Regions from separate parts of the Bacillus sp. BC08 genome, predicted to be linked through region 2. Evidence: riboswitches for the same ligand, from Rfam matches in the RefSeq annotation. Region 2 holds a riboswitch; each other region holds the start of a gene.
What was found. Region 2 has a riboswitch for S-adenosylmethionine ahead of metQ (methionine ABC transporter substrate-binding lipoprotein MetQ). Riboswitches for the same ligand answer to the same signal wherever they lie in the genome.
Positions count from the first base shown of each region.

Region 1: linked by a shared signal. The riboswitch ahead of ACXVYO_RS01355 (bifunctional O-acetylhomoserine aminocarboxypropyltransferase/cysteine synthase) and the one ahead of metQ (methionine ABC transporter substrate-binding lipoprotein MetQ) in region 2 are both predicted to bind S-adenosylmethionine.
Region 3: linked by a shared signal. The riboswitch ahead of ACXVYO_RS05560 (Na+/H+ antiporter NhaC family protein) and the one ahead of metQ (methionine ABC transporter substrate-binding lipoprotein MetQ) in region 2 are both predicted to bind S-adenosylmethionine.

Region 1 covers NZ_JBTGPA010000008.1:97,566-100,851, reverse strand. Annotated here, with positions in the region: gene metA (homoserine O-acetyltransferase MetA) at 1-700, opposite strand, end outside; gene ACXVYO_RS01355 (bifunctional O-acetylhomoserine aminocarboxypropyltransferase/cysteine synthase) at 684-1,982, opposite strand; SAM riboswitch class I at 2,075-2,180, opposite strand; gene ACXVYO_RS01350 (chloride channel protein) at 2,500-3,286, shown strand, end outside.
Region 2 covers NZ_JBTGPA010000024.1:20,729-24,014, forward strand. Annotated here, with positions in the region: gene ACXVYO_RS05770 (metal-sensing transcriptional repressor) at 1-137, opposite strand, end outside; gene metQ (methionine ABC transporter substrate-binding lipoprotein MetQ) at 535-1,341, opposite strand; SAM riboswitch class I at 1,592-1,701, opposite strand; gene galT (UDP-glucose--hexose-1-phosphate uridylyltransferase) at 1,964-3,286, opposite strand, start outside.
Region 3 covers NZ_JBTGPA010000023.1:124,171-127,456, reverse strand. Annotated here, with positions in the region: gene ACXVYO_RS05570 (PspA/IM30 family protein) at 1-104, opposite strand, end outside; gene ACXVYO_RS05565 (lmo0954 family membrane protein) at 161-517, opposite strand; gene ACXVYO_RS05560 (Na+/H+ antiporter NhaC family protein) at 746-2,062, opposite strand; SAM riboswitch class I at 2,157-2,262, opposite strand; gene ACXVYO_RS05555 (DUF402 domain-containing protein) at 2,383-2,901, opposite strand; gene gltP (glutamate/aspartate:proton symporter GltP) at 2,968-3,286, opposite strand, start outside.

The DNA of each region.
Region 1 (3,286 bases), on a different contig from region 2:
CGAGCGCAAACACTTGTCTTCCTTCTTGCCCAATAACAAGGTGAACACCCGCTTCCTCAGAGTTTGCTAATAATGTTAATTCTTTCACCTCTCTAATATCACTCTCTCGTACTTCTGTATGACGAGAATGCGGGGCAAAAAACAATTCATCAAACCCTTGTAACAATTTCACATGTTGCTCGCGGACTTCATGTTCAAATACACCGAACATTTTTTCCTTAAGAGGATACTTTGGAACGCCATAATGATGATACAAACCAGCCTGTGCCCCCCAGCAAATATGAAGCGTAGATGTTACATTCTTTTTTGAATACTCCATAATATGTTTAAGCTCTTCCCAATAATCTACCTCTTCAAAAGAAAGAGTTTCAACTGGTGCTCCCGTAATAATAAGTCCATCAAATTTCTCATTCTCAATATCACGGAATGTTTTATAGAAACTCGTTAAATGTTCCTGTGCTACATTACGAGACAAATGTGATTCCATATGAAGTAAATGAACATCTAATTGCAACGGCGTGTTGCCAATTAAACGAAGCAATTGCGCTTCTGTATCTTGCTTTGTAGGCATTAAATTTAATATAGCAATTTTCAATGCCCGGATATCTTGTGTTTCTGCTCGCTCCTTCGTCATTACAAAAATATTTTCCTCCTGCAACACTTTGCGAGCTGGTAAATCTTTATCAATTATGATCGGCATGTTCTTTGCCTCCGACTAGCGCTGCTTCTAAATCTGCAATAATATCAGAAACATCTTCTATACCGACCGATAAACGAATTAAATCTGATGTAACGCCAGCTAAACGCTGATCTTCAGCACTTAATTGTCTATGCGTTGTGCTAGCGGGATGTATGACACAAGTTCGTGCATCAGCTACATGTGTTACGAGAGTTGCTAGTTTTACATTTGCGATAAATTCTTTCGCAGCTTCTAATCCTCCCTTAATGCCGAATGTTAAAACTCCACTAGCACCTTTCTTCAAATACTTTTGTGATAACGAGTAATTTTCATTACTATCTAGTCCCGGATAATTCACCCATTCAATACGTTCATGGTTAGCAAGCCACTTAGCAACCGCGAGGGCATTTTCACTATGACGCTCCATTCTTAAATGCAGCGTTTCTAAGCCGATATTGCTAATATACGCATTGAATGGGCTCATACAGTTTCCGTAGTCTCTTAATAATTGAACACGTGCCTTCACAATATAAGCTGCTGCACCAAAATTTTGAACGTAACTTACGCCGTGATAACTTGGATCCGGTTCAACAAGTTCAGGATATTTCCCATTTGTCCAATCGAAGTTCCCTCCGTCAATAACAATGCCACCTAACGAACTTGCATGACCATCAATATATTTCGTCGTAGAATGAACGATAATATTTGCTCCATGTTCAAATGCTTGGCATAAATAAGGAGTTGCTAATGTATTATCCACGATAAAAGGCACTTCCAACTCTTTCGCTGCATCTGAGAATTCTTTGAAATTTAAAACGTTCATCGCTGGATTTCCTAGCGATTCCGCATAAACGAGTTTCGTCTTGTCATTAGCAAGGGCCACAATTTCATCAGCAGTTAAATTCGGATTAAAGAATGTAACATCGATACCAAGCTTACGTAAGCTCACCCCAAATAAATTAAACGTTCCACCGTAAACTGTGGAAGAACAAAGCAAGTGGTCTCCGCTACTACAAATATTTAAAACAGCAAGCATAATAGCAGCCTGCCCGGAAGCCGTTGCAACAGCTCCTACACCACCCTCTAAATCCGCTAATTTCTGCTCAAATGCAGCTAAGGTAGGATTTCCAATACGCGTATATATATATCCTTCTGCCTCTAAGTTAAATAAGGCTGCTAAATCATCCGAAGTATCGTATTTATACGTTGTACTTTGATAAAGTGGCAAAACACGCGGCTCACCATTCTTTGGTGTATAGCCACCTTGCACACAAATTGTTCCTTTTCCCCATGATTCTCCCATCTCTCATTCTCCTTTCTTTTATACAAAATAAAAAACTGCTCCTTTCCTGAAAACAAGAAAGGAGCAGTTTGAAAACACGCTCTAAAGGCTCTTTCTTATCTCTCAGGATTTATTACCTGCAGGATTTGGCACAATTCCGTTATACGGCTGTTGCCAAGGTTTCATCGGGCCTGTCCCTCCACCTTTTCTTGATAAGACTATGCAATTACCGTTGATTTTATAGCAATAATTTCCTAATGTCAATCAGTTTTTCTGAATGTTCTAAATTAACTACGAAGGATTTGACATGCATAACAAAAGAAATATATTCCATATTCATTTGAAAAAGACCTTTTAAAACCTACGATTACTATATAGAATTAAGTAAGTAGTTTAACTGTATACATTTCAAATTCTCACGAGACCTCAATATATTGAATAAGCCAACCTCTCAAAAAGATACTATACATATTCATTTCATTTCGCAGAAGCATATTTAATCCTTTCGACATTAAAACTCACATAACGGAGGTATAACATGACAAACACAAAGGACATGCACTATATGCTCGTCCTATACGGCATTCTTTTAGGCTCTATAGTAGGAGCAACAGTCTGGCTATTTTTAGTTACAATAAATATCGGTATTCACTTTATTTGGGAGTACTTACCTACTATTTTCTCTTCTCCTCCGTATTACACTATTTGTGTCACAACAATCGGTGGTATTCTCGTCGGTTTAACCCAAAAATACTTCGGCACATATCCACGTCTTATGCCGGAAGTGATGGGTGAATATAAAAAAACAGGTAGAATTGAATACCGTTTTGTACATAAAGCTACTTTAACTGCAATTATCGTTTTAATATTTGGTGCTAGCTTAGGTCCCGAAGCAGCAATTGTTGGCATTATCGGTGGACTTTGTACATGGGTAGGAGACCGCTTTACATTCGCCTTAAAAGGAATGAATGAACTAACAGAGGTTGGAATTGGTGCTACTTTAAGTGTAATTTTTAATGCGCCATTATTCGGTTATTTAGCTCCAAATGAAAATGAGGGTGAGCAAATTAACGAATTTTCTAAAGAAAAAAAAGCAATTGTATATTTAGCTACCACTTTCGCTGGTTTTTCCGTTTATTTATTGCTTAGTAAATTCGATAATCGCGGATCCTTTATCGTTGATTTTGGGGAAGGTTCCCTTTCTCTTAATGAATGGATTGCCTTTCTACCACTCGCTAGTATTGGTGCTATAATTGGCTTCTTTTATTTCAAATTAGAATTCACATTAGAGAGACTAATCCATCCCTTAAAAGAATACAAACTAT
Region 2 (3,286 bases):
TCCACGCAATAACGATCATTTTCAATCATATTTTGAATACCGCGGACTTGTCCTTCAATTCTCTTTAATCTATTTATAATTTGTTCTTTTTCTTTTTCTGATCTATGTGTTACCGCTTCATGCTCTTTATGATCCATATTATCACCTTCTTAAAGTTTCTCTTCATCCAATAAAACAATTGCTTTTACGAGTATACCAATTATAGCACTAATTATCTACGTATGATACCCCATAAGAGTATATTTCCACTCTATGCTTATTCTTAACAATTTATTAGCTTCTCAGTCTAGATTTTCATGATACCCTATCCTTTTTCAAAAAAACATTACATTCTCCATCAAAACTCAATAAAGTAAAATTCTTAATCACTTTTGTGCTATGTTCTTCAACTAAAGCCTCCATTCGTGTACATTCCCTAACAATTTCTCGTTACAAATATAAAAGGGCTACCTTAGTAGCCCTTAATAAAATAATTAATTTTCACCAGTTTTAAAATACTAAGTTGTAAAGAGCGCAATTCCTTAGTTTTCAAAGTTATTCTTTTACAGGTATAACAGCACCGTTATATTCCTTATTAATAAAATCTTCAATTTCTTTCGAATGCAATACTTCTACAAGTGCTTTAATTTCTTTCTTATCTTTGTCACCTTTACGAACTGCAACTACGTTTACATATGGAGAATCCTTACCTTCAATCGCAATTGCATCTTTTCTTGGATTTAATTTTGCATCAATTGCATAGTTAGCATTAATTAAAATAGCATCCCCTTCTTTATTTTTATACATTTGCGTTAATAAACCAGGCTCAATATCTGTTTTGAATTTCAAATTTTTCGGATTTTCTGCAATATCTTTTACGGTTGCTTTTACAGGATCTATACCATCTTTAATTTTTACAATGCCTTCTTTTTGTAAAATCGCTAAACCACGTCCATGATCAGTAATTGCATTACTCATAATAATTGTTGCACCATCTGGAAGCTCTTTTAGATTTTTATATTTTTGAGAATATAAACCGATTGGTTCAATGTGTATTTTTCCAGCTACTTCAAAATCATATTTTTTGTCTTTCATTTCTTTCTCTAAGAATGGAATACCTTGGAAATAATTTGCATCTAAATCTTCATTCGCCAATGATTTATTTGGTAATACGTAGTCTTGGAATTTTTTAATTTCTAGTTCTACACCTTTTTTCTCAAGTAATGGTTTTGCTTTTTCCAAAATTACTGCATGAGGTACATTAGAAGCACCAACAACAAGCTTATCTTCACTTTTTCCTCCACAAGCAGTTAAACCAAAAATTGCCGTTGTAATAAGTCCTGATAGTAATAGTTTTTTCATGTTGTAAACACCCTTCTTCTTTTATGTATTTATTTATTAATTCACGCTGTAACAAATCAATAATCCATTTTATTAGAACAACACTAGGACATGCACAAATTAGTTCATCGATTTTCACATCGTTATTCCTTCTAAACACGGACTGTATAAATCGCTCTATTTCCCCTCAGAATAGTCTTACAACAAAAAAACCTTTCTGCCCTTAGAATGAGCAGAAAGGTTTGTATGCATATATCGATACTATCCCTTTCTCTCATCTCTCAAAGCATTTGCTTTGCAGGAATTAGCACCATTTCAATGTAAAAATTGATGGTTGCTGGGTTTCACAGGGCACAGTCCCTCCACCTCTCTGGATAAGAGAAATCAGATTTAATTTTCATCTGATTCAAAATCTATTAAATTTTTCATATTTTATGAATTGAATTCTATCAACATAAAATCGTTATGTCAATAAACATTTATGAAAAAACAAAACTTCAATATACTATGTTAATAGTTGTGTGGCATTACCCCTAGAAATTCATCAATTAAAACCACTTATTTTATCCTTAGATTCATTGTTATACAGTAGCGCGGTAATATCTTGCACGACTTAAAACAAATACTGGCACCTAGTCATCACCTATCGATTTATACTTTGTAACTCTTTAATAAAGCAATCAAACCCTGCTCTACCCTCTTTATTCACCTTATAAACACCAGCATCTTCTAAGACGCGTTCAAATTTCTTTGCAACTTCAATTTGAAGAAATCTTTTAATGTTGTCTTCTGTATATCCCCCCTGGGCTTTTAATTCATCTGCCCATTTTTGATGAATTTTAGGAACATTCCCCCCCTTATCTAACAAATACAGCTCCACTTCATAAAGCTCCACAATCAAACGTGGGGGGAGAATTGCTAAGCCCATAACTTCAATAAGTCCTATATTTTCTTTTTTAATATGTTGTACATCTGGATGTGGATGAAAAATTCCATCAGGGTATTCTTCACTCACATTATTATCACGAAGTACAAGGTCAATTTCGTACTTTTCTTTACGTCGCCGTACAATTGGTGTAATTGTATGATGTTTTGTACCATCTTTTGATTGCGCACGAATTTGTAAGGATTCATCTGAATAGTTCTTCCAACTTTCATGGATATAGGTGCTGGCATTAATTAGTTCGTCTTTATTTAGGGAAGAAAGACGAATCACACTCATTGGCCAGTTGACGATACCACAAGAAGTATTTGGATAGGCAGGTAATTCAAATGTTTTAAGAACGTTAGCCTTTGCCATTGGAAAGTTATGGCGTCCAGATTGATAATGATCATGACTTAAAATAGACCCTCCTACAATAGGTAAATCCGCATTTGAACCAATAAAGTAGTGTGGCATTATTTCTACAAAACTAAACAAACGAGAAAATGCCTCACGAGAAATTTTCATTGGACGATGCTTTTTAGATAGTACGATGGAGTGTTCGTTAAAGTAGGCATATGGTGAATATTGAAACCCCCACTCTTCTCCATCTAGCTCAATATTAATGATTCGGTGATTGCTTCTACCTGGATGGTTCAAGCGACCAAAATAGCCTTCATTTTCAATACAAAGTAAACATTTTGGATAATTACCCTTCGGTGTATTTCTAGCTGCCATGATCTCTTTGGGGTCTTTCTCTGGTTTGGATAAATTTATAGTAATCTCCAGTTCGCCATATTTTGATTCTGCTACATATTGAATATTTTTTTCCATTGCACGTGTCTTTATGTAATCATTTCGTTTACTAAGTTCAAAGAAATAATCCGTTGCTTGTTTAGGACTTGTACGATATGCCTTCTGAAAATTCGCATTAACCTTAGATGGAAGTGGCGTAATCACATCCATTAAAAGCGCTTCAAACATTTCACAATTAACTTGATTTTTAGAGATTTTTAGATTTTCCATCGCTTTATTTATCAGTGT
Region 3 (3,286 bases), on a different contig from region 2:
TGATTTAACATAGCGATTGGATTTTTTCTTTCTTTCTCATCTAACACATTATGAAAATCTGCTAAAATTGCATCGCGTACACGTCCGAATAAAGATTGTTTCATTATAATCTTCCTCTCTTCTACTTTATAAATTTAATTTGATTTTTATTAATTTTTTATTAGTTTTTCATTAACTTGTTCCACTCATCTTCAAAGTTGCTATATGGTTTAGAACTTTCTGGTGCAGAATCAACAACTACATTTTTTTCTTTTTTCCACTCACGGTATCCGTAGTATAAAACTACTAATGCTGCGATACCGATTAGTGCTGGGGAATGAGAAAGGGCGATGGACAAGCCGATCAAACCAACAATACCCCAAGCTAACTTTCCAAAAAATGATTGTGCTCGCACAAATGATTTATAGCTCCAATACACAACTCCTGCTCCAATTGCGAACCCTATAATACCAGCAAGACTGCCAAGAGCAATTAAAGCTAAAATACCAGCCGCGATAAACGCTAGAAATTGTTTCATCTTGTGCTTGCCTCCCTTCGATTTGATACTCTTATCTTAACTATTTTTTCATCTTTCCATAACGAGCTTAAGAACCGTTTTTAACTCAGACTTAAGACCGAGTCACATTCAGCCTTTTGTAAAAACTACGATTGGATAGGATGTTTCACTCTTTTATTGCACATAAAAAGCCGTACAGAGAATACTCTCTGTACGGCTTTCGTTACTATGCATAAACTTCATTTTTCATTATGCTGTTTTATGATATTCTTTCTTTCCCGCCACTTTAGAAAACCTCGGGAAACCAATTAATATAGAAATAATTCCACATACTCCAACTAAGATTGGATAAAACGCATATGGTAACAATTCAATTGGAGATAACGCCGCAAACCCTGCTGCTGTTAACATTTGAGCACCATACGGGATTAACCCTTGCACACAGCATGAGAAAAGATCTAATACACTCGCTGATTTACGAGGATCAATTTCATACTGATCTGCAATGTTTTTCGCAAGCGGACCTGTAAAGATAATAGAAATCGTATTATTCGCTGTACACATATTCGTCATACTTACTAAGCCAGCGATACCGAACTCTGCTCCTTTTTTCGAACGAATGTTACGCGTTAAAATATTCATTAAATATTGAATGCCACCATTATATTGAATCAGTTCGACCATACCGCCAATTAAAATAGCAAGTAATACTAACTCCATCATACCGCCCATTCCAGTTGTTACACTTTTAAAGAAACTCTCTAACGTGTAACTTCCATCTAAAAGACCGATAACACCGGATAGTACTGTCCCACCAGTTAACACAATAAGCACATTCCAACCAAGTAGCGCTGTAATAAGTACTCCTGCATACGGTAAAATCTTTATCCAGTCAAAGCTATGCGCTTTAATCTGCGTATCGCTTCCTAAAGTAACGATTACTAAAAGTACAATTGTAATAATAGCCGCCGGTAATACAATTAAAAAGTTCGTTTTAAACTTATCTTTCATTTCTGTTCCTTGCGAACGTACAGCTGCGATTGTTGTATCTGAAATAAATGATAAATTATCACCAAACATCGCTCCACCAACAACAGTAGCCATCGTAAGTGCAATGGAGATATCAGTTTGCCCACTAATACCTACAGCAATTGGTGCTAATGCAGCTATTGTTCCCATTGAAGTTCCCATCGCTAACGAAATAAATGCCCCTATAACAAAAATTCCAGCTACGATAAATCCTTGCGGTAAAACGGATAACGCTAAGTTAACTGTAGAATCAACGCCGCCCATCCCTTTTGCTGTTTCAGAAAATGCTCCTGCAAGCACAAAAATTAGAACCATAATCATAATATCTGGGTTCCCTGCACCTTTAGCAAATCGCTCTACTTTTACATTAAAGCTTTCTTTACGATTTATTGCTAAAGCGACCCCTACAGCAATTGAAATTGCTACAAGTATTGGCAATTTATAGAAATCACCTGTAATAATCCCAGAACCAATAAATAGCGCCAAAAATATCCCAAGTGGTAATAAAGCCAAACCGTTTCCTCTCGTTTCTTTCAAAGTACCATCTCTCCCTAGTTTCAACCTTTTTCTAATGAATAACAAAAGACCTCTTCCAATGAGAAGAGGTCTTATACATCTATAAGAAACACTCTTCTCATCTTTCAAGCACATGCTTGCTGGATTTGGCACAGCACTCTGAAATCGAGTCCGCTGCCGAGGCATCGTAGGGCCAGTCCCTCCGCCTCTCTTTATAAGAAGGTTTCATATTTATTTTTTAATAATAATTTCTTCCCTAACTTTACTCGCTTACAAAACAAAAGTCAATTATTTTTTGTATAGATTTTTTTGGTAATTATGCAAAAATTTGAATACAATAATCATTTTAACTTTTTGATTTCTTCTTCTAATATTGAAATCCAATAAAATTCACTACTTTTTATTGCAGCTATTATCCATTTCGTAGTGTACCAAGCTAACTCATACTCTTCTTTTGTAACATCGCCACTTTTATAAGCATCCTCTAACTCATCTTCATCCAATATATACATTTTACCGTTCGGTAATAATACTACATCTAAATATAAATCATCAAAATACGGCAAACCACGGTCGTCTATTTCATATTTTTTCGCCACATCAATATAATATTGCACTAATTTTTTCTGATCATCTAACATAGCTGTAATCGCAAAGTTTTTCCCGGCTACGAAATATTGAATCCACGTATACTGATTCCCCGCAATACAAAGTTCTTTACCATCATATTCTTTACAACTAGGTTCTCTCACCTTTTTTATTTCCAGTATTCCTAGCATTCCCTCTTCTATTTGCTTAACCGTATAATCTTTCTCTATTAGTCGCTTCCACGAAGAACCGTCACCATATTTACGTTTCATTACGTCCGCTTCCCTTCTATATAGAAAAGCCCCCACATATTATGTGAGAGCTTGTTCAAATTATAATTAAGCTGCTTGCTTATTAGAAATTTCTTTCAAATAGGCCTGTCCTTTTTCAGCGTCATACTGACCTTCCCACTTAGACATAACTACAGCCGCTAAAGAGTTACCTACAACGTTAACTGCTGTACGAGCCATATCTAAAATACGGTCAATACCAGCGATGAATGCTAAACCTTCAGCTGGAATACCTACTGTACCAAGTGTTGCTAACAATACAACGAACGATACGCCCGGTACACCCGCAATACCTTTTGATGTAAGCATTAATACAAGTAATAATGTAATTTGTTGTGTAATAGATAAATCAATACCGTACATTTGC